Regions from separate parts of the Gordonia sp. B8661-1 genome, predicted to be linked through region 3. Evidence: predicted binding sites of a transcription regulator. Region 3 holds the regulator's gene; each other region holds the start of a gene.

Region 1 (7,511 bases), on a different contig from region 3:
GGCCTCGCGGATCGCGCGATCGAAGTCCTGATTGACTGACATGACGACAGAGCCTAGCCGACCATGAGACGAAGTGGAATATTTGTTCCAACGATTGGAGATGTGACATTGCCCGCATCGCCCTCCGCCGACGACCTCCTCGCCACCGCGGTCGCCGTCCGACTCCCCATGCGCACCCGTTTTCGTGGACTGATGGCGCGCGAGACGATGATCTTCCGCGGCCCGGCGGGCTGGGGTGAGTTCGGCGCCTTTCCCGAATACGGCGACGACGAGGCCGCGTCCTGGCTGGCGGCAGGCATCGAGGCCGCGTGGCTGGGCCCGCCGTCACCGGTTCGCGAGGCCGTCGAGGTGAACGCCACCGTTCCGGCGGTGCCCGCGGGCCAGGTCGCGGAGATCCTGGCGCGGTATCCGGGCGCACGGACCGCCAAGGTCAAGGTCGCCGAACGCGGACAGAGTCTCGACGACGACGTGACCCGCGTCGCCGCGGCCCGCGAGGTCGTCGAGCGGGTACGAATCGACGCCAACGGCGGCTGGACCGTCGACGAGGCGATCGTCGCGATCCGTGCGATCGGAGAGGTCGAGTACGCCGAACAGCCATGCGCCACCGTCGACGAGCTCGCCGCAGTCCGCCGGGCGGTGGCCGTACCGATCGCGGCCGACGAGTCGATCCGCCGCGCCGACGATCCGTTCCGGGTGCTCGCCGCCGATGCCGCCGACATCGCCATCGTGAAGGTCGCCCCACTCGGTGGCATGCGAGCAACCCTTCGACTCGCGGCGACCATCGGACTGCCGGTGGCCGTCTCCTCCGCCCTCGATTCCGCCGTCGGCATGGCCGCGGGCGTCGCGGCCGCGGCCGCACTCCCCTCGCTCGACCACGCCTGCGGCCTCGGCACCGGAACCATGTTCACCGCCGACGTAGCACCGCCGTTTCTCCCCGACGACGGTACGGTCCGGCCGCGTTGGTATGCGGCGGAAGACATTTCGGCCATTCCCGACGACATCCGCGCACCCGCGGACCGGCAGAAATGGTGGCGAGACCGTCTCGTCCGCTGCCACGGGCTCGCCGACGTCCCCGCGATCGAGTAGCGCCGCGGTATCCCAACGCCGGCCATGTGAGCGCCGCGGCATCCCAACGCTGGTCGAGTAGCGGCGTCTCCCAACGCCGGTCGAGCAGCGTCGCGGTATCCCAACGCCGGCCACGTGAGCGCCGCGGCATCCCAACGCTGGTCGAGTAGCGGCGCGCGAGCGCAGCGAGCCCGACGCATATCGAGACCACCCGCGCGGCCCCATGCTCGCTCGGGCCACAACAGGTATGGCCATAATCTGAGCCAGCGCTTGACACTCGAACATCAGTTCGATATCGTTAGTTTATTCGCAGGTCGTGGCATCGGGGGGTGGACCATATGACCGCATCAGTTGAACTGTCGCCAGGGTTGGTGGCCAAGTACGAGCAGTTGGAGATGTTGCTCGACGAGATCATCGTCGAATCCTCACAATCATGTTCGGAAGCCGAGCTTGTGGGCCTCGCTGAGACGCATGAACGGTTGTATCGGCGCATGGCCTTCGCGGGGCATCGGCGGGTGATGGATGTGTCCGATCGTGACGCCCACCGATCGGCGGGCTGCCGTTCGGTGCAGGACTTCATGGTCACCCGACTGCGCATCACCGATTTTCGACGTCGCATGGATGCGATGAGCGCACTGATGCCCACCTACACCTTGCAGGGCGAGGTGAAAGATCCCGAATGCCCGGACACCGCAGCCGCTTTGGCCGAAGGTGCCATCAACCCCGATCATGTCGGCGCGGTATTGGACGTGATGAAGAAACTGCCGGCGGCGGTGTCCGTTGAGGACCGGCAAGCTGCGGAATCAGCGCTTGCTGAATATGCGCGAGAGTTGACACCCAAGAGCATCCGACAGGTCGGGGCACGCATTCTCGCGCATCTCGATCCGGACGGCTCTTTGAGTGATGAGCGGGATCGGAAACGTCGGCGCCGGTTGTCGGTGCTCGATCCGGACTCGCAGCAGATGTCGAAGATCTTTGGCTATCTGGACCCCGAGACCCGAGCGATGCTCGATGTGGTGATGGCCGCCTGGGCCGCACCGGGCATGAACAATCCCGACGACGACCAATCGCCGGTCGGGCATGTCGATGAAGCCGACCCGGAGCGGGTGAAGGAAGCCGCACAACGGGATTCACGCGGTGCAGCCGAACGCCAGCACGACGCCTTCAAGGCGCTACTGCGGTGTGCTCTCGATGGCGGCATCCTTGGCAAGAGTCATCGCGGCCTGCCGCCGCACCTGATCATCAAGATCACCGAATCCGAACTCCGCGAACGCGCCGGACTCGGCCACACCACCACCGGCGCCGACCTACCGATCGGTGATGTCATCAAGCTGGCCGCCGACGCCCAGATGTATCTCGCGGTCTTCGCCGACCACACCAACGAACCGCTATATCTGGGGCGAGCCAAACGATTGGCGAATCAGGCCCAGAGGTTCATGAGTTTCGTCCAGTACGGCGGGTGTTCGGTACCGGGTTGTCCGCGACCGTTCTCGCACACCGAAATGCATCACGCCGAACAGGATTGGACCGACGGCGGCACCACCGATGCCAACGCCATGGCTCCGGCATGCCCGCCACACAACCGACTCGTCGGCCCCAAATCGGGACAACTGTCGACCATCAAGATCCGTACCGGACCCGACCGCGGACGCTACGGCTGGATACGCAACACCACCGACGGAGTCCCACCCGACAAGCCGCGGACCAACCACATCCACCTCGTCGACGAACTCCTCGAACGGCCGGCGCAACCCGCGGAGGCAGTCACGCGATGTCGATCGACAAGAAGTCCCCGACGGCACGGAGGAACTGTGGCCGGCGGTCTCGGTGCACGCTATGTCCGGCATCGATGACGGCGAAACTCCCGTCGGACATGGTCTCCGCGACAGTCCGCAGATGCCGGGGCGGAAGGAAGCTGCGCGCACCTCCGGAGATCACGAGCGTCGGCATGACTGCCGCCGACAGTCCGTCCCACCACGCGGGATCAGCGGTCTCGAACTCGGCACCGATATCGGCACCGAGGCGACGATCGAAGCGGATGAGCGGCAACGGGTTTGCGACAGCCGCACCGATACCCCGCAATCGCTCCCCCAGCGACGAACCCACGGTGATCTTCTCGTCGAGATCCGCCTGGTTCCGCGGCATCGGTGGCAGTTCTTCGAGAACCAGCCGATGCACACGATCCGGTTCGGCCATCGCCAGACGTACCGCGGCCTGCGCCCCCAGCGAATGACCGACGACATCGACCGACCCGACGGACAACTCGTCGAGCACGAACCGCAGATCATCACGAAAGTCGTTGAGCCGGTACGCCGACGACCGGCCGCTACGTCCGTGACCACGCAGATCGGGTGCGATCACCGTACGTCCGCCGGCGCGGATCGCCGCCGCCGTGGGCCGCCACGTCCGATGATCACCGCCCATACCGTGGACCAGCACCACCGGACGACCGGCATTTGCCCGCGGATCGTGGCCGGTCACCCGGACGGCCACGTCCAATTCGCCGTCCGGCGTCCGTCGTCGAAGTACACGCATACATTCCAGCCTAGGCATGGCCCGCACCCGATGACAGGACGGGCCATCCCGGCCGACGGTTGGCGGCAACACCCCCGGACAACGAAAGGCGCCCAACCACTTTCGTGGTTGGGCGCCTTATGCGCTGGTACCTAGATCACTTGACGATCTTGGTGACGCGGCCGGCACCGACGGTGCGGCCACCCTCGCGGATCGCGAAGCGCAGGCCCTCGTCCATGGCGACCGGCTGGATGAGCACGACGCTCATCTCGGTGTTGTCGCCCGGCATGACCATCTCGGTGCCCTCGGGGAGGGTAACGACGCCGGTCACGTCCGTGGTACGGAAGTAGAACTGCGGACGGTAGTTGTTGAAGAACGGGGTGTGACGGCCGCCCTCGTCCTTGGACAGGATGTATGCCTGGCCCTCGAACTCGGTGTGCGGGGTCGTGGTGCCCGGCTTCACGATGACCTGACCGCGCTCGACGTCCTCACGCTTGAGGCCGCGCAGCAGCAGACCGGCGTTGTCGCCCGCCTGTGCCGAATCGAGCAGCTTGTGGAACATCTCGATACCGGTGACGGTGGTCTTGGTGGACTTGTCGCGGATGCCGACGATCTCGACTTCCTCGTTCACGTTGACCTCGCCGCGCTCCACACGACCGGTGACCACGGTGCCGCGGCCGGTGATGGTGAAGACGTCCTCGACGGGCATCAGGAACGGCTTGTCGGTCTCGCGGACCGGATCCGGGATCGACTCGTCGACAGCAGCCATGAGCTCCTCGATCGACTTGGCCCACTCCGCGTCACCCTCGAGTGCCTTGAGAGCCGAGACCTTGACGACCGGTGCTTCCTCGTCGAAGTCCTGGGCGGCCAGCAGCTCGCGGACCTCCATCTCGACGAGCTCGATGATCTCGTCGTCGTCCACCATGTCGGCCTTGTTCAGCGCGACGAGGATGTACGGAACACCCACCTGGCGGGCCAGCAGCACGTGCTCGCGGGTCTGCGGCATCGGGCCGTCGGTAGCGGCGACCACGAGGATCGCGCCATCCATCTGGGCTGCACCGGTGATCATGTTCTTGATGTAGTCGGCGTGACCCGGGGCGTCGACGTGAGCGTAGTGACGCTTGTCGGTCTCGTACTCAACATGCGAGATGTTGATCGTGATACCGCGGGCCTTCTCCTCAGGCGCCTTGTCGATCTGATCGAAGGCCGAGGCCTCGTTCAGATCCGGGTACTTGTCGTGCAGCACCTTGGTGATAGCCGCGGTCAGCGTGGTCTTGCCGTGGTCGACGTGACCGATGGTGCCGATGTTCACGTGCGGCTTGGTCCGCTCGAACTTCGCCTTCGCCACTTGATTGTCCTCCTGGACTGTTGTTGCTCTGCCGGGTGGATCCCGACAGCGTCTTTCGGTTATTTACGTTGTTGCGCCGCAGCGCATTCCGCCGAGGCGGACCGGTGATTACTCGCCGGTCGCCTTGGCGATGATCTCCTTCGACACGTTCGCCGGAACCTCGGCGTACGAGTCGAACACCATGGAGTAGTTTGCCCGGCCCTGGGTCTTCGACCGAAGGTCTCCGATGTAGCCGAACATCTCCGACAGCGGTACCTGCGCCTTGACGACACGCGCACCGCTGCGCTCCTCCATGGCCTGGATCTGGCCACGGCGGGAGTTCAGGTCGCCGATCACGTCGCCCATGTAATCCTCGGGCGTGGTGACCTCGACAGCCATGATCGGCTCGAGGATCACCGGACCGGCCATCTTGGCCGCTTCCTTCAGAGCCTGCGAACCGGCGATCTTGAAGGCCATTTCCGACGAGTCGACGTCGTGATACTGACCGTCGAGCAGCGTGACCTTCAGGTTGACCAGCGGGTAGCCGGCGAGCACGCCGTACTGCATCGCATCCTGCGCACCGGCATCCACGGACGGGATGTACTCGCGCGGGACACGACCACCGGTGACGGCGTTGTCGAACTCGTAGGTCGCGCCGTCCTCGGCGTCGACCAGCGGCTCCAGCTTGATGATGACCTTCGCGAACTGGCCCGAGCCACCCGTCTGCTTCTTGTGGGTGAACTCGTGCTTGTCGACGGTCTTGCGGATCGTCTCGCGGTAGGCCACCTGCGGCTTGCCGACGTTCGCCTCAACCTTGAACTCACGCTTCATGCGATCGACCAGGATGTCGAGGTGGAGCTCGCCCATACCGCCGATGACGGTCTGGCCGGTCTCCTCGTCGAGCTGCACCGAGAAGGTCGGATCCTCTTCGGCGAGCTTCTGGATCGCGGTGCCCAGCTTCTCCTGGTCCGACTTGGTCTTCGGCTCGATGGAGACGTTGATGACCGGATCCGGGAACGTCATCGACTCGAGGACGATGGGGTTCTGCGGATCGGACAGGGTGTCACCGGTCGTGGTGTCCTTGAGGCCGATCATCGCGTAGATGTGGCCGGCCACCGCGTCGTCGACCGGGTTCTCCTTGTTGGCATGCATCTGGAAGAGCTTGCCGATGCGCTCCTTCTTGCCCTTGGTGGCATTCAGGACCTGGGTGCCCGGATCGACCTTGCCCGAGTACACGCGGACGAAGGTCAGCTTGCCGAAGAACGGGTGAGCGGCGATCTTGAACGCCAGCGCCGAGAACGGCTCGTCCTTGCTCGGCTTACGGGTGAGGACTTCCTCCTCGTTGCCCGGGACGTGACCCTCGATCTCGCCGATGTCCAGCGGGTTCGGCAGGTAGTCGATGACGGCGTCGAGCATGGGCTGAACGCCCTTGTTCTTGAACGCCGAGCCACACAGCACGGGGTAGATCTCGGAGTTGATCGTCATCTTGCGGATGGCGCCCTTGATCTCCTCGACCGTCAGCTCCTCACCGGAGAAGTACTTCTCCATGAGGGCCTCGTCGGACTCCGCGACGGTCTCGAGCAGCTTCTCGCGGTACTCGGCGGCCTTGTCGGCGAGGTCGGCGGGGATCTCCTCGATGGTCGGCTCGGCGCCGATCTCGACGGTTCCGCGCCAGGTGATGGCCTTCATCTCGATCAGGTCGACGACGCCGTCGAAGGCATCCTCGGCACCGATCGGGAGCTGCATGACGAGCGGCTTGGCTCCGAGACGATCGATGATCGTCTGCACGGTGAAGTAGAAGTCCGCGCCCATCTTGTCCATCTTGTTGACGAAGCAGATGCGGGGGACGTCGTACTTGGTGGCCTGGCGCCAGACCTGCTCGGACTGGGGCTCGACGCCTTCCTTGCCGTCGAAGACGGCGACCGCGCCGTCGAGCACGCGCAGGGCGCGCTCGACCTCGACGGTGAAGTCGACGTGGCCGGGGGTGTCGATGACGTTGATCTGGTTGTTGTTCCAGAAGCAGGTCACGGCGGCGGAGGTAATGGTGATACCCCGCTCCTTCTCCTGCTCCATCCAGTCGGTGGTCGACGCACCGTCGTGGGTTTCACCGATCTTGTAGTTCACACCGGTGTAGTAGAGGATGCGCTCGGTGGTGGTGGTCTTGCCGGCATCGATGTGGGCCATGATGCCGATGTTGCGGACCTTCGTGAGGTCGTTCAGCACTTCCTGTGCCACTTATTCGCCTCGCATTTTCGCTAGAGGTTGGAATGGAGTTCTGTCGCCGACCGTCCACCCGAGGGCAAAAGGCCGATGATCGCGGGCCGGACCGGCCGGCCCGCGATCGACGTTTGTCACCAGCGGTAGTGCGCGAACGCCCGGTTGGCCTCGGCCATCTTGTGGGTGTCCTCGCGACGCTTCACCGAGGCGCCGAGACCGTTGCTCGCGTCCAGCAGCTCGTTGGCCAGACGCTCGACCATGGTCTTCTCACGGCGCTGACGGCTGAAGGTCACCAGCCAGCGCAGTGCCAGCGTGTTGGCACGGTTCGGCTTGACCTCGATCGGCACCTGGTAGGTGGCACCGCCGACGCGGCGGCTCTTGACCTCGA
Region 2 (7,511 bases), on a different contig from region 3:
GATTCCACCTGCGTCACCGACCACCCAGGAGGTGCCGCCACCTCCGGACGCGCAGACCATCACCTGTCGCGACTACCAGACGCGCGACGAACCGACTCAGGTCGCCATCGTGAAAGCCAATGGGGTGACGAAGAATCCGTTCCTCGTGGCCACTCTGGTCGGCATCATCTGCCGGCAACGACCCGGCGACACGGTCAATTTCATCATCAGCAACATGAAGGACGAGATCATCCACAACTGACCGGGTCTCGTGGCTCGCACTATGCTCACTCATCGGTGGGCACACTCGTGTGAAAGATGACATCGGTGCGCTCTACTCGATGCGAGGTCAACACTTCTCGCAATGCGATCTCGGTTCCCGATCCGGATGACGGTGGCGGTTGCGGCCGGCTTCTCAGGAGTTCATCAACAAGGTGGATGTGGTTGGTTCGCGGTATGTCGGGTGGCACTCCGTCGGTGGTGTTGCGTCTCCAGCCGTAGCGTCCACGGTCGGGGCCGCTGCGGATCTTGATGGTCGACAACTGTCCGGTCTTCGATCCCACGAGTCGGTTGTGTGGCGGGCAGGCCGGAGCCATGGCGTTGGCGTCGGTTCGTCCGCCGTGGGTCCAATCCTGTTCGGCGTGATGCATCTCGGTGTGGGAGAACGGCCGCGGACACCCCGGTACCGAACAGCCGCCGTACTCCACGAAACCCATGAACCTCTGGGCCTGATTCGCCAACCGTTTGGCTCGACCCAGATACAACGGCTCGTTGGTGTGATCGGCGAACACCGCCAAATACATCTGGGATTCGGCCGCCAACTTGATCACATCACCGATGGGCAGATCAGCACCTGTCGTGGTATGGCCCAGACCCGCCCGCTCCCGCAGTTCGGACTCGGTGATCTTGATGATCAGATGCGGCGGCAAACCCCGATGGCTCTTGCCGAGCACACCACCATCGAGAGCACACCGCAGTAAGGCTTTGAACGCATCGTGCTGGCGTTCCGACGCACCACGCGAATCCCGTTGTGCCGCCTCCTTCAGCCGCTCCGGATCAGCCTCATCGACATGCCCGACCGGCGATTGATCGTCGTCGGGATTGTTCATGCCCGGCGCGGCCCAGGCGGCCATCACCACATCGAGCATGGCCCGGGTCTCGGGGTCGAGGCAACCGACGATCTTCGACATCTGCTGAACATCGGGATCGAGCACCGACAACCGGCGCCGACGTTTCCGATCACGGTCATCACTCAAGGAGCCGTCCGGATCCAAGTGCGCGAGGATCCGTGCCCCCACCTGCCGAATGCTCTTCGGTGTCAACTCTCGCGCATATTCAGCAAGCGTCGACTCCGCAGCTTCCCGGTCCTCAACAGACACCGCCGCCGGCAACTTTTTCATCACGTCCAACACCGCACCGACATGATCGGGGTTGATCGCACCTTCGGCCAAAGCGGCTGCGGTGTCCGGGCATTCGGGATCTTTCACCTCGCCCTGCAAGGTGTAGGTGGGCAACAACGCTCCCATCGCATCCATACGACGGCGAACATCGGTGATGCGCAGCCGCGTAACCATGAAGTCCTGGATCGAACGACAGCCCGCCGATCGATGGGCGTCACGATCAGACACATCCATCACCCGCTGGTGCCCAAAGAACGCCATCCGCCGATACAACCGCTCATGCGTTTCGGCCAGCCCCACCAGCTCGGCCTCCGAACACAACCGTGACGACCCCACAGCAATCTCGTCGAGCAACAATTCCAGTCGCGCGTACGCGTCCACCAACGATGACGATGGTTCGACCGATGCGGTCATATGGTCCACCCCCCGATGCCATGACCTGCGAATAACACGACTATATCGAACATGCGTTCGATATGCAAATGCGATCGACGCCAGACGGCAGAGCGCCCCCGGCCGGACCATCCGATCCATATCCACCGCAGCCCATGCAACCGTCCGGATCGGCGTGAGCTCAACCCGGCAATCCATCCCCGACCGCCTAGACTGGCCCGATGACCACTTCCGTCAGCCCCTACGACGAACTCCTCGCCTCCGCGACGGCGCTCCTCGACGGTGAGACGGATCTCGTGGCGGCCATGGCCAACCTGTCCTCACTCGTGTATCACTCACTGCCCGAACTGAATTGGGTCGGCTTCTACGTCACCAAGGGCGGCGAGCTGGTGGTCGGGCCGTTCCAGGGCAAACCCGCCTGCACACCGATCTCCTTCGACCGCGGCGTCTGCGGCGCAGCCGCGCGTACGCAGGTGATCCAGCGAGTCGACGACGTCCATGCCGTCCCCGACCACATCGCCTGCGATGCCGACAGCCGATCCGAACTCGTCATCCCGCTCGTGCGGGACGGGCAGACACTCGGCGTCTTCGACCTGGACAGCCCGCGCACCGCACGCTTCGACCAGGCCGACGAGGACGGCCTGGCGGCCCTCGCCGCCCTCGTCCTCGCACTGTTCTGACCGCAGTCAGCCCCGCGAGGTGATCGCGATGATCTCCTCGCGGAGTTCGGGACGGCAGATCACCAGATCCGGCAGATAGGTGTCGTCCTGGTTATAGACCAGCGGTGAGCCGTCGATTCGCCCGCACCACAAGCCTTTTGCCTGCGCCACCGCGACCGGCGCGGCCGAATCCCATTCGTACTGGCCGCCGGCGTGCACATAGGCGTCCGCCTCACCGCGGACGACGGCCATCGCCTTCGCCCCGGCGGAGCCCATCGGCAGCAGTTCCCCGCCGATCGCGTCGGCTACCGCTTGTGAAAAGCCCGGTGCGCGAGACGCACTCACCACGACCCGCGGGCGATCACCGCGCGGATGGGCGGCAAGCCCGGTCGTCGGCTCGACCGGCGTCGCATCGTCGAGATAGGTCACCCCGAGGGCCGGCAGGGCGACCGCACCGGCGATCAGCCCATCGGTCGCCGACCACAGCGCGACGTGCACGGCCCAGTCGGTCTTCCCGTCGGTGCCGTACTCACGGGTGCCGTCGACCGGGTCGATGATCCACACCCGTTCCGCGGACAGTCGGGATTTGTCGTCCGCGGATTCCTCGGACAACACCGCATCATCGGGGCGTATCTCCGCGAGCCGGGCGAGGATCAGATCGTCGGACCGCCGGTCACCGGCATCACCCAGTTCGCGACCGGACAAGCCGCTGTTCGCACGTACGTCCAGCAGCAGTTCACCTGCGGCCGTGGCCAATTCGCCCGCCAGTGTCCGATCGTCGACCATTCCGGCGCCTCCCTCTGTCGTCACGGTCACAGCCCCAGGTTACGGAGAACCGACTCGGCAGCGTCGGCGGGTGCACCATCGGACGGCGCGACGACCAGTTCCGCATGCTCGGGCCGCTCGTACGGAGAGTCGATGCCGGTGAACTGACTGATCTCCCCGCGGCGCGCCTTCGCATAGAGCCCCTTGGGATCTCGACGCTCACACTCCTCGATCGGCGTGTCCAGGAACACCTCGAAGAACGGCAGACCACGTTCGGCATGCACCTCGCGGGCACGCTGTCGTTCTTCGGCGAACGGCGAGATCAACGAGACGATCGCAACCGCACCGGAATCCGCGAACAGGGCCGCCACCTCGCTGGTGCGTCGGATGTTCTCCCGACGATCGTCATCGCCGAAGCCCAGGTCCGAATTGAGGCCGTGCCGGAGATTGTCACCGTCCATCAGATAGGCGGGCCGTCCCTCGGCGACCAGGCGTCGTTCGATCTCCACCGCCAGTGAGGATTTGCCCGATCCCGACAGGCCGGTCAGCCAGATCGTCGCCCCCTGGTGCGAACGCTGGTCGCGGGTCACCTTGGTGGTCTGCCACACGACATTCGAGTCCTGCCGGACCGGCGCGGTGATCATGCCCGCACCGACGGTCCGGTTCGTCGACTCGTCGATCAGGATGAAGCTGCCGGTGTCCCGATTCTTCCGGTAGGAGTCGAACAGCAGCGGCGATTGTGTCCGCAGCGACAACCGGGCGATCTCGTTGAGTCGCAATGACTCCGCCGATGCGTCGCGGTGCAGCGTGTTCACGTCCAACCGATAGTTGAGGCCGCTGATCTGCGCGCGCGTCGTCCGCGTACCGCACATCACCTGATACGTGCCGCCCACCCGAAGTTCACTGTCCTCGGCGAACCAGCACACCATCGCGTCCACATCGCGCGCGACATGTGGCCGGTTGTTGGGCCGCGCGAACATGTCGCCGCGGGAGATGTCGATCTCGTCGGCGAGTTCGATGGACACCGCCATCGACGCGAACGCCTCCTCCAGCGGTTGCCCGCCCGGCCCCCAGATGCGCCGGATGGTCGTCCCGAAACCACTGGGCAGCACCACGATCTCGTCGCCCTGCGCGAACGTCCCGCCTGCCACGGTGCCCGCATAGGCGCGGTGATCGGCGCCGTCGCTGCGCTGCGGACGGATCACGTACTGCACCGGCATCCGGGCGTCAATCAGGTTGCGATCGGAGGCGATGTATACGTGTTCGAGGTGACTCAGCAACGGACGCCCTTCGTACCAGGGCATATTCGACGACTGTTCGACGACGTTGTCACCCTGCAGCGCCGATAGCGGAATGAACGTCAGGTCAACCACATTGAGCTTCGCGGCGAAGGCCACGAACTCCTCACAGATCTCCTCGAAGCGCGCCTGCGACCAGTCGACGAGGTCCATCTTGTTCACGCAGATGGTCAGGTGCGGGATGCCGAGCAATGAGGACAGAAAGGCGTGGCGCCGAGTCTGTTCCAACACACCTTTGCGTGCGTCGATCAGGATCATCGCCAGATCCGCCGTCGACGCACCGGTCACCATGTTGCGGGTGTACTGCACATGGCCCGGTGTGTCGGCGATGATGAACTTCCGTCGAGGCGTCGAGAAGTACCGGTACGCAACGTCGATCGTGATGCCCTGCTCACGCTCGGCGCGCAGGCCGTCGGTGAGCAGCGCCAGATTCGCGTACTCGTCACCACGTTCTGCGCTGGTCCGCTCGATGGATTCCAGTTGATCGGTGAAGATCGACTTCGAGTCGAACAGGAGACGACCGATCAGCGTCGACTTCCCGTCGTCCACCGACCCCGCGGTCGCCAGACGCAGAAGCTCTTGTTGTACACCGGGTTCCGCGGTGCCCACGGGTGCGCTCATCAGAAGTAGCCCTCTTTCTTGCGATCTTCCATGCCCGCCTCGGAGATGCGGTCGTCGGCGCGCGTGGCACCGCGCTCGGTGACACGTGTCATCTCGATCTCGGCGATCACCTTGTCGATGGTGTCGGCGTCGCTCTCGACGCACCCGGTGCAGGTCGCATCACCGACGGTCCGGAAACGGACCTTTTCGGTGCGCGACTCCTCACCCGGATAGGTCTGCAGGAAGCGGGTTTTCGCGAGCAGCATGCCGTCGCGCGGGATCACCTCGCGCTCGTGCGCGTAGTAGATGGGCGGCAACGCTATCTGCTCGGCGCCGATGTACTGCCAGATGTCGAGTTCGGTCCAATTGCTCAGCGGGAACACCCGGATGTGTTCCCCTTTGTGGTGGCGGCCGTTGTACAGGTTCCACAACTCCGGGCGTTGGGCTCGCGGATCCCACGCGCCGAACTCGTCACGGAAGCTGAAGACCCGCTCCTTGGCGCGCGCCTTCTCCTCGTCGCGCCGCGCGCCGCCGAAGACCGCGTCGAAGCGGTTCTCGGTGATGCCGCGCAGCAATGCCGCTGTCTGCAAACGATTTCGACTCTTCCCCGGACCCGTCTCCTCGACGACCCGGCCGGCATCGATGTCGTCCTGCACCGAACTCACCACCAATCGCACCCCGGTCTCCTCGACGACCCGATCGCGATAGTCGATCACCTCGTCGAAGTTGTGGCCGGTGTCCACATGCATCAGCGGGAACGGTACCGGCGCAGGCCAGAAAGCCTTGCGAGCCAGGTGGAACATGACGACGGAGTCCTTGCCGCCGGAGAACAGGAGAACCGGCCGCTCGAAGGTGGCCGCGACCTCGCGCATGATGTGCACGGCCTCGGCCTCCAGCGCGTCCAGGTTGGTGAGCTCGTAGCCACTCACGGCGCCACTCCTTGACGTGTCGAATATTCGACACATAGTATTGAATATGTGACACATACCGTAGGCGAGCACGCCGATGGGCGTCAACCACGTGACCGGTCACCGGGCGCGCAGCCCGATACACCGATCTCACCACCCACGGCACGCGTCATCAGCATTCTGGAACATCTTGTCCGCGCCGAATCATCTGACGACACCGGCTCGATGACGCTTGCCGAGATCGTGCGCGCCACCGGATCGTCGCGGGCGACCGCACACGCGATCGTCGGCGAGCTGGCCGCGCACGGCTGGGTCGTACGCGACGAGGACACCGGCGCCTTCCGCGTCGGCCCGGCGTTCGTCACGCTCGGACGCACCGCCGCCGCGGGCGATCACATCACCGACTGGGCGGCCACCGCCCTGCGCAGCCTGACGCACACCGTCGGCATGCCCGGATTCGTCGCCCGCCGAACCGATTCCGACACCGTGACCGTCGTCGATCACAGCGGAGACACCACCGCGACCCCCTGGTTCACCCCCGGCCGCCGCATGCGGCTGCGTCCGCCGAACTGCCGGGAGTTCATGGCGTGGGCGCCGACCACCGAACAGAACGACTGGATCGCGCACGCGCCCGCCGGCACCGCGAATCGTCTGCGGCAGGCGCTGGCCGCCATCCGCGAACGCGGCTACTCCATCGAACGCATGACCACCGACCACACACAGGTCGTCGCGGCACTCGATTCGATCGACGGTGTCTCCGACCGGCTGCGATCGCGTGTGGGCGATCTGCTGAGTGAACTCACCACCATCGACTATCTGCCGGACGAACTGACCGGGGACATCACGGCCATGACCGTCGGTGCACCGATCTTCGATGCGGAGGGAGATGTGGTCGCCTCGATCGTGATGTGTCCCGGAATCACCCTGGACGCAACGGAACTCGTGCGACTCGGCGAGGCCACACGAACCGCGGCCGACCAGGTGTCGGGCTACCTGCGCTGAGCGCCCGATCAGATGACGCCGAGCGCCAGCATCGCGTCGGCGACCTGGGTGAAGCCCGCGATGTTGGCACCCGCGACGTAGTTGCCGGGCACGCCGTACTCCTCCGCGGTGTGCAGGCAGCGATCGTGGATTCCGGTCATGATGTCCGACAACCGGTCTTCGGTGTGTTCGAAGCTCCACGAGTCGCGAGAGGCGTTCTGCTGCATCTCGAGCGCACTCGTCGCGACACCGCCTGCGTTGGCCGCCTTGCCGGGAGCGAAGGTCACGCCCGCACCGGTGAGAACACGGATGGCCTCCGGGGTCGTCGGCATGTTCGCGCCCTCCGCGACCACCTGACAGCCGTTGGCGACCAGGGCCTCGGCATCGGTCTCGGTCAGTTCGTTCTGCGTCGCGCACGGCAGGGCGATGTCGGTCGGCACGTCCCAGATGCTGCCCCCGGTGACCACACGCGCGGAACCACCGCGCGCCGCCGCGTAATCCTCGATGCGTTCGCGGCGTTCCTGCTTG
Region 3 (7,511 bases):
GACGAGGCACATGAGCGCAGTCTCAACATCGACTTCCTGCTCGGCTATCTGAAACGGCTGCTCCCCCGGCGACCGGACCTGAAACTCATCATCACCTCGGCAACCATCGAACCCGGCAGATTCGCCCGGCACTTCGCGACCGGAGACCCGGGCGCCGACGCCCAGGTACCCATCCTCGAGGTTTCCGGACGGACGTACCCCGTGGAGATCCGCTATCGGCCTCTCGACGATCCGGATGCCGGCTCCGACCATCGCGATCTCGATCAGATCCAGGGCATCGAACGTGCGATCTCCGAACTGTGGGCCAATCGCGCCACCGGCGACATCCTGGTCTTCCTGCCCACCGAACGCGATATCCGCGAGACGGCCGACGCGCTCAAACGGCATGTGGCACAAGGGGCCGAGATCGTGCCGCTGTACGCGCGGCTGTCCATCGCCGACCAGCAGCGGGTGTTCTCGCCGTCCAACGGCCGCCGCATCGTGCTGGCCACCAATGTCGCCGAGACCTCGCTGACCGTCCCGGGCATCCGGTACGTCATCGACACCGGCACCGCCCGCATCTCGCGGTACTCGACCCGTACCAAGGTGAACCGCCTGCCGATCGAACCGATCTCGCAGGCGAGCGCCCGGCAGCGGGCCGGCCGATGCGGTCGTGTGGCGCCGGGCATCTGCATCCGTCTCTACAGCGAGGACGATTTCGAGCAGCGGCCCGCGTTCACCGATCCGGAAATCCTGCGCACCAACCTGGCGGCGGTCATCCTGCAGATGGCGTCGCTCAAACTCGGCGACATCGCGGAATTCCCGTTCGTGCAGCCACCGGACGCGCGCGCGATCCGCGACGGTATGGCTGTGCTGACCGAGCTCGGCGCGATCCGGCCATCCGCCCGCGACGACCATGAACCCGTCCTCACGCCCGTCGGCCGAGACATGGCGCGCCTGCCCGTCGATCCCCGTCTCGCCCGGATGCTCATCGCGTCCCGCGAACTCGGCTGCCTCGATCACGTGCTGGTGATCGCGGCCGCGTTGTCGGTGCCCGATGTCCGCGAACGACCGGCCGAGCATCGCGAGGCGGCCGATGCGGCCCATCGCCGGTTCGCCGTTCCGGGATCGGAATTCCTCTCCTACCTCGAACTCTGGGACTATCTCGCAGAGCAGCGAGCAACATTGTCCGGCAACCGTTTCCGGCGTCAATGCGAGAAGGAATTCCTGCATTTCCTGCGCATCCGGGAGTGGCAGGAGCTCCACCGCCAGCTCACCCGGATCGTCACCGACCTCGACTGGCCGGTCACCGAGACCGAGCGCGACGCCGACGCGATCCACCGATCGATACTGTCCGGTCTGCTGTCCAATATCGCGGTGCGCAACGGTGACAGCCGCGAGTACACCGGTGCCCGCAACACCACGCTCGCGATCTTCCCGGGATCGGCACTGGCCAAGAAGCCCCCGGCATTCATCATGGCCGCCGAGATCATCGAGACCGCACGGTTGTTCGCCCATACGGTGGCGGCCGTCGATCCGCTGTGGGTCGAGAAACTGGCGGGCGATCTGGTACGGCGTCAGTACAGTGAACCGCACTGGTCGGGCAAACGTGGCTCGGCGATGGCCTACGAGCGGGTGACCCTCTACGGAGTCACGCTGGTCGCGCAGCGTCGCGTGCCGTTCGGCTCGATCGATCCGGTCACCGCACGCGACATGTTCATCCGGCACGCACTGGTCGAAGGCGACTGGCGGACCAATCATGCCTTCTTCGAACACAATCGGGAACTGCTCGAGGCCGCCGGGGAGGTCGAACACCGGGCCAGACGCCGCGACGTGGTGATCACCGAGGACCAGCTCTTCGACTTCTACGACGAACGGGTCGGCGCCGACGTCACCTCCGCACGCCATTTCGACACATGGTGGAAGAAGACTCGACGCACGCAACCCCACCTGCTCGACCTGACGCCCGAGGACGTCGCAGCGGACATCAGCGTCGCGGACACCGACTTCCCCGGCGTCTGGCAGCAGGGCGACACACGGCTCGAGCTGCGCTACCGATTCGAACCGGGCGCCCCCGACGACGGTGTCACCGTGGTGATCCCGCGCCCCCTCGTCGATCACGTCCGTCCCGCTGGCTTCGACTGGTCGGTCCCCGGCCTGCGTTCCGAACTCGCCACCGAACTGATCCGGTCACTGCCGAAATCGCTGCGCAAGTCAATGGCCCCCGCACAGCGATTCGCCGATCTGGCGTTGTCGCGCCTCACACCGCGGGCCGAACCGCTCACCACAGGTCTGGCACGTGAACTGTCGGCGATCACCACGATGACGGTGTCCCCCAAGGACTTCGATATCGACAAAGTGCCGCCGCATCTGACGATGACCTTCGCCGTCGCCGACACGGACGGACAGATCATCGCCAGCGCATCGTCGCTGACCGAGCTCCGCGCACGTTTCACCGATGCCCCGGCCACCGGCGAGCGGACTCGTTCGGTCCACACCTCCTGGACCGCCGACGGCATCGGCACACTGCCCGCCGAGCGTCGACTGACGGTCGCCGGGCAACAGGTCACCCGCTATCCCACGCTCGATGTCGTCCCGGGTCCCGGTGGCGCCCCCGCCGTGAGTCTCGCGGAGGCCACATCGGCCGCCGACCGGGACCGGCGTATCGCCGACGCGATCGTGGTCCTGCTCGATCGCGCTCTGCCCGTGCTGCCGAAGAAGATCGTGTCCACCCTGGACCCCGCCGGACGTCTCGCGCTGAGCCAGAGCCCCTATGGCAGCGTCGACGATCTCGTCGCCGATTGCACCCGCCGCGCCATTCGTGACGCCCTCGCGGGCCGCGACCTGTCCGGCGTGCGATCTCCGGAATCATTTCGCGCGCTGACCGATTCGGTGCGCGACGAGGTGTCGGATGCCGCGCCGGCCTACTTCACCGCCGCGATCGACGCCCTGCGGCGCGTGTCGCCGGTCCGTGCCGCCATCGAGGAACAGACCGGCACCGTGGCCGCCGATGATGTGGCCGAGCAGCTCGATCACCTGATCTTCGACGGTTTCGTACGCGACACCGCACGCACACATCTGGAGCGACTGCCGCGCTACCTCGACGCCGCGACGTCACGCCTCGACGATCTGCCACTCGCCCCCGCCCGGGATCGGGCCGGCCTCGATGCCGTCGACCGGGTCATCGCGTACTGGAATCAGCGCCTTGCACAGCTCCCCGCGGCACGTCGCGACGCGTTCAACGACTTCGCGCAGTGGTTGGTGGAGGAACTTCGCGTCGGCCTCTTCGCGCAGCGTCTGGGCACCGCGTATCCGATCTCGGAGAAGCGCGCCCTACGTGCCCTCGAGCAGTTTCGCTGACGGAATCGCGGCGGACCGCCGCGCCCGCCTCAGTGGACGGAGTCGCCGGCCGGAGCCGACTCCGTCTGGAGGTCGTCGATCTCGCGCTGAAAGTCTTCGACCGACTCGAACGAGCGGTACACCGACGCGAATCGCAGATACGCGACCTTGTCGAGATCACGGAGAGGCCCGAGGATCGCCAATCCGACCTCGTTGCTCGGGATCTCGGCCGATCCCGACGCCCGGACGGTGTCCTCCACCTGCTGGGCGAGCAGGGCGAGTGCGCCCTCTTCGACGTCCCGACCCTGGCAGGCACGACGCACGCCTCGCATGACCTTTTCCCGGCTGAACGGCTCGGTCACGCCGTTGCGCTTGACCACCGACAACACGGCGCTCTCCACGGTGGAGAAGCGCCGGCCGCATTGCGCGCATGCCCGACGCCGGCGGATGGCCTGACCTTCATCGGTGACTCGCGAATCAACGACCTTCGTGTCGTCGTTCTTGCAAAACGGACAGCGCATGTCGTCCTCACGCACATCTCGGGACACGCCGGCGCAGCGAATCGACGGTGCGCCGTGCCGGTTTCCGGCTGGGCCCTCTGTCACGAGACTACCGTCCTATCGGTTCCGCTCCGTCCTCAGTGGTCTCCGTTCAGTGGTATGCGGGAGTCACCAGCGCCTGTCCGACACGCAGACCGGAGGACGACAGGTCGTTGCGCGCCATGATCTCCTCGATGACGGTCTGGCGGGGCATGTCCGGCGCCACCCGGTCGGCGATCGAACTCAGCGAATCCCCTTGCCGCACATGCACCACCTCGGTGCCGGCCGGAGCCGGGGCCACCGAGGCCGCATAGTTCGAGCCGACGATGCCCACGACCCACACCATGAGAGCCAGGCCCACGCCGACCAGCACGGCCACCGCGGCGGCACGACGGCGTGCGACGACGCGCCGATCGACCGCCGGTGCGGCGCAGCGCGTGCCCGCCGGACGCCGCGCCACGGCGGGCGATGCGCCGACCGGGCGGCGGTCGTCCGGACGCCGGGCCTCGGTACGAGCGCTGCCGCGCGGACGGACCGAGGGCCCCGCGGGCACGAAGGTCGACGGGGCGCGCCGCGTCCGCGAGGCGGGTGCCGGGATCTCGAACTCGGCCGTCCGTACCGGCGACGCCGGGACGCGTCGTGCGCCGGACGGGGCTGCGGGGCTCATCAGCGTTGCGGTGCTCATCGTGCTCTCCTGTGCTCGGGTCGATGATGTCCGGTCGAACAAACGTCTTATCGAACATCTGGTCGATGGAACCTATGTTCGATTTGTAGCACGCGGCACCGACAAAGTCCCGCAACACGTCGAACAAATGTTTGAAGACGGTCGTTCGTTCGGCTACTCTCGGGCACACCGGGAGCTCGGGGACGACCCCGATCACCTGCGCAGACCGACTTTCCAGACCCGTCAGACCTGCAGAATCGTCCGAGAAGGGACTGAACACGATGACCGACAAAACCGGCGGCCGGAGTCGCGGAGGACGCGATTCCGACACGAGCCCGGACGCCCCGATCGCCGACCCGGAGGCCGCCGAGGCCGCGCTGACCCCCCGCCAGCGCGGGGTGCTCGACTACATCCGCAAGTCGGTTCGCGAGCGCGGTTACCCACCGAGCATCCGCGAGATCGGCGACGCGGTCGGGCTCACCTCCACGTCCTCGGTGGCACACCAGCTCCGCACCCTGGAGCGCAAGGGGCTGCTCAAACGCGACCACAACCGGCCACGCGCGGTGAACATCCAGGACGGCGACACCACGCCGCCCGATGATTCGTCCACCGGAGCCGAGCTGCCCACCCCGACGTTCGTGCCGGTGCTCGGCCGGATCGCCGCGGGCGGCCCGATCCTGGCCGAGGAAGCCGTCGAGGACGTGTTCCCACTCCCCCGTGAACTCGTCGGCGAGGGGTCACTCTTCCTGTTGAAGGTCGTCGGCGAATCGATGATCGACGCGGCGATCTGCGACGGCGACTGGGTCGTCGTCCGTCAGCAGAGCGTCGCCGACAACGGCGACATCGTCGCGGCGATGATCGACGGCGAGGCGACGGTCAAGACGTTCAAGCGCAAGGACGGTCACGTGTGGCTGATGCCGCACAACCCTCTGTTCGACCCGATCCCCGGTGATGACGCTGCCGTACTCGGCAAGGTCGTCACCGTGATGCGCCGGATCTGACAGACCCTTTCAGCCCAGAGCGTCTCGCGCGGCGGCGCGGGCCTCGGCGGCCGACGCCGCCGGGAGCGCCGCCGTCGCGGCCGCTCGGCACTGATCGAGGGTGACCTCGGCGAGCCTCGCCCCCACGGCGGCGGCCGCGGTGGGGGCCGCGGACAGCGACGACACACCGAGACCGACCAGCACGCAGCCCAGGACGGGATCGGCGGCCGCCTCGCCGCAGACACCGACGCGTTTGCCGGCAGCGCTTCCGGCCTGCGCCACTTCCGCCACAAGCCGGAGCACCGCGGGCTGCCACGGATCGGTCAGAGTGGCCATGTCCGCGGACATCCGATCGGCCGCCATCGTGTACTGCGTCAGATCGTTGGTGCCGATCGACACGAAGTCCACCTCCGCGAGAATCTGCTGCGCCATGATCGCGGCCGACGGAATCTCGATCATCACGCCGGGTACCAGTCCCCGGGCGCGGACCTCGGTCGCGAACGCCGCGGCCTCGGCCGGTGTCGCGATCATCGGGGCCATCACCCACGGCGCCGACGCGGCACCCTCGGCAGCGGCCTTGATGGCATCGAGCTGGGTGGCGCGTATCTCGGGGTGCGCCAGCGCGATCCGGTCGCCGCGGACACCCAGCGCCGGGTTCTCCTCACGAGGCTGATCCACGAATTTGAGGGGTTTGTCCGAACCCGCGTCCAGCGTGCGGATGATGACCTTGCGACCGTCGAAGGCGTCGATCACCTCGCGGTACAGCGACGCCTGCTCGTCCACCGTCGGCGCCTCCGCACGGTCGAGGAAGGCCAGCTCGGTACGGAACAGCCCGATCCCCTCGACCGGACGGTCGGTCGCCGCACGCGCGGACTTGCCGTCGGCGACGTTCGCGAGGATCGCCACCTCATGGCCGTCGGCGGTGCGTCCGGGCCCCGACCACGCGGCGATCTTCTCGGCGTTCCGGCGGCTCTCCTCGATCGCCTCCGCGGCGGTCGCCGGATCGACGCCGGTCTCCACCGTGCCCTCGGTGCCGTCGACGAGAACCGGTGTTCCCGCGGGGATCTCGGACAGCCCGGCCACGGCCACCACACAGGGGATGCCGAGCTGCCGCGCGATGATGGCGGTGTGGCTGGTCGGTCCGCCGAGCCGGGTGACCAACGCGATGATGACCGCCGGATCCAATCCGGCGGTATCGGCGGGCGCGAGGTCGTCAGCGAGCAGCACCGACGCCTGATCCGGTTCGGGCACACCGGGTTCGGGCTCACCGAGCAGCTCGGCGATCACTCGGTCACGGACGTCGTTGAGGTCGGTGACGCGTTCGGCCATCAGCCCGCCGAGCTTGGTGAACATGGCGGCGAACTGTTCGGTGGCGGCGGCTGCCGCGGCGGGCGCCGGCGTGCCCTTCGCGATCAGGGCCGTCGCGGCACCCACCCAGCCCCGATCCTCGGCAAGTCCGGCGGTGGCCGCGAGAACCTCGCTCGCCGCACCCGTGGTGCTGCTGGCACGGTCACGCAGCCGGGAGGCCACCGTTGCGGCGGCGCTCGTGAACCGCTCCGCCTCCGCGTCCCGCTGATCCTCGGCGACCTCCGGTGCACCCTCGGGGTCATAGGTCGGGCGGACCCCCGGCCGGACCGCAGGCCCGTAGGCCTTCCCGCCGACGACCGGAGTCCCGTTCAGCACATGCTTCGCAGCCACAGCACACCCTATCTCCCGACCCGTTCCCGCCCCGGTGACCTGCACACGCGCCTCCGCGTCCGCGCCGTCCTCCGAGATACGACCAATCGTGATCCAGCTTACAGATAATCCTTGACGAATCCACATAGACAGGCGTAAACACAGAGGTATCAACATTCAAACCCACACGAACACACGGTTTGAGTCCACTATGCCGGTCCCCGACCCCGAGGAGGCGCCCATGTACGCCGAGGAGCGGCAGCAGGCGATCGCCGATCAGGTCCGCACCCACGGCCGGGTGTCGGTGTCCGGATTGGCCGACGCCTTCGCGGT

The links. The regulator LexA, encoded in region 3, represses DNA repair genes until DNA is damaged. The targets are predictions, from matches to a motif close to CGAACANNTGTTCG.
Region 1: a site for LexA is predicted at 1,344-1,357, ahead of AC4JJG_RS17450 (HNH endonuclease signature motif containing protein). Genes of this name have one in related genera too.
Region 2: a site for LexA is predicted at 1,840-1,853, ahead of AC4JJG_RS03485 (HNH endonuclease signature motif containing protein). Genes of this name have one in related genera too.

What each region holds. Positions count from the first base shown of each region.
Region 1 is NZ_JCAHRL010000009.1:39,825-47,335, forward strand. It holds gene AC4JJG_RS17440 (oxygenase MpaB family protein) at 1-42, opposite strand, end outside; gene AC4JJG_RS17445 (o-succinylbenzoate synthase) at 103-1,086, shown strand; gene AC4JJG_RS17450 (HNH endonuclease signature motif containing protein) at 1,404-2,918, shown strand; gene AC4JJG_RS17455 (alpha/beta fold hydrolase) at 2,830-3,600, opposite strand; gene tuf (elongation factor Tu) at 3,737-4,927, opposite strand; gene fusA (elongation factor G) at 5,036-7,141, opposite strand; gene rpsG (30S ribosomal protein S7) at 7,258-7,511, opposite strand, start outside.
Region 2 is NZ_JCAHRL010000001.1:738,829-746,339, forward strand. It holds gene AC4JJG_RS03480 (hypothetical protein) at 1-241, shown strand, start outside; gene AC4JJG_RS03485 (HNH endonuclease signature motif containing protein) at 267-1,793, opposite strand; gene AC4JJG_RS03490 (GAF domain-containing protein) at 1,994-2,452, shown strand; gene AC4JJG_RS03495 (3'(2'),5'-bisphosphate nucleotidase CysQ) at 2,459-3,217, opposite strand; gene cysC (adenylyl-sulfate kinase) at 3,244-5,115, opposite strand; gene cysD (sulfate adenylyltransferase subunit CysD) at 5,115-6,059, opposite strand; gene AC4JJG_RS03510 (IclR family transcriptional regulator) at 6,072-7,004, shown strand; gene gdhA (NADP-specific glutamate dehydrogenase) at 7,013-7,511, opposite strand, start outside.
Region 3 is NZ_JCAHRL010000003.1:305,440-312,950, reverse strand. It holds gene hrpA (ATP-dependent RNA helicase HrpA) at 1-3,339, shown strand, start outside; gene nrdR (transcriptional regulator NrdR) at 3,369-3,839, opposite strand; gene AC4JJG_RS08885 (LysM peptidoglycan-binding domain-containing protein) at 3,970-4,542, opposite strand; gene lexA (transcriptional repressor LexA) at 4,803-5,522, shown strand; gene ptsP (phosphoenolpyruvate--protein phosphotransferase) at 5,532-7,199, opposite strand; gene AC4JJG_RS08870 (DeoR/GlpR family DNA-binding transcription regulator) at 7,420-7,511, shown strand, end outside.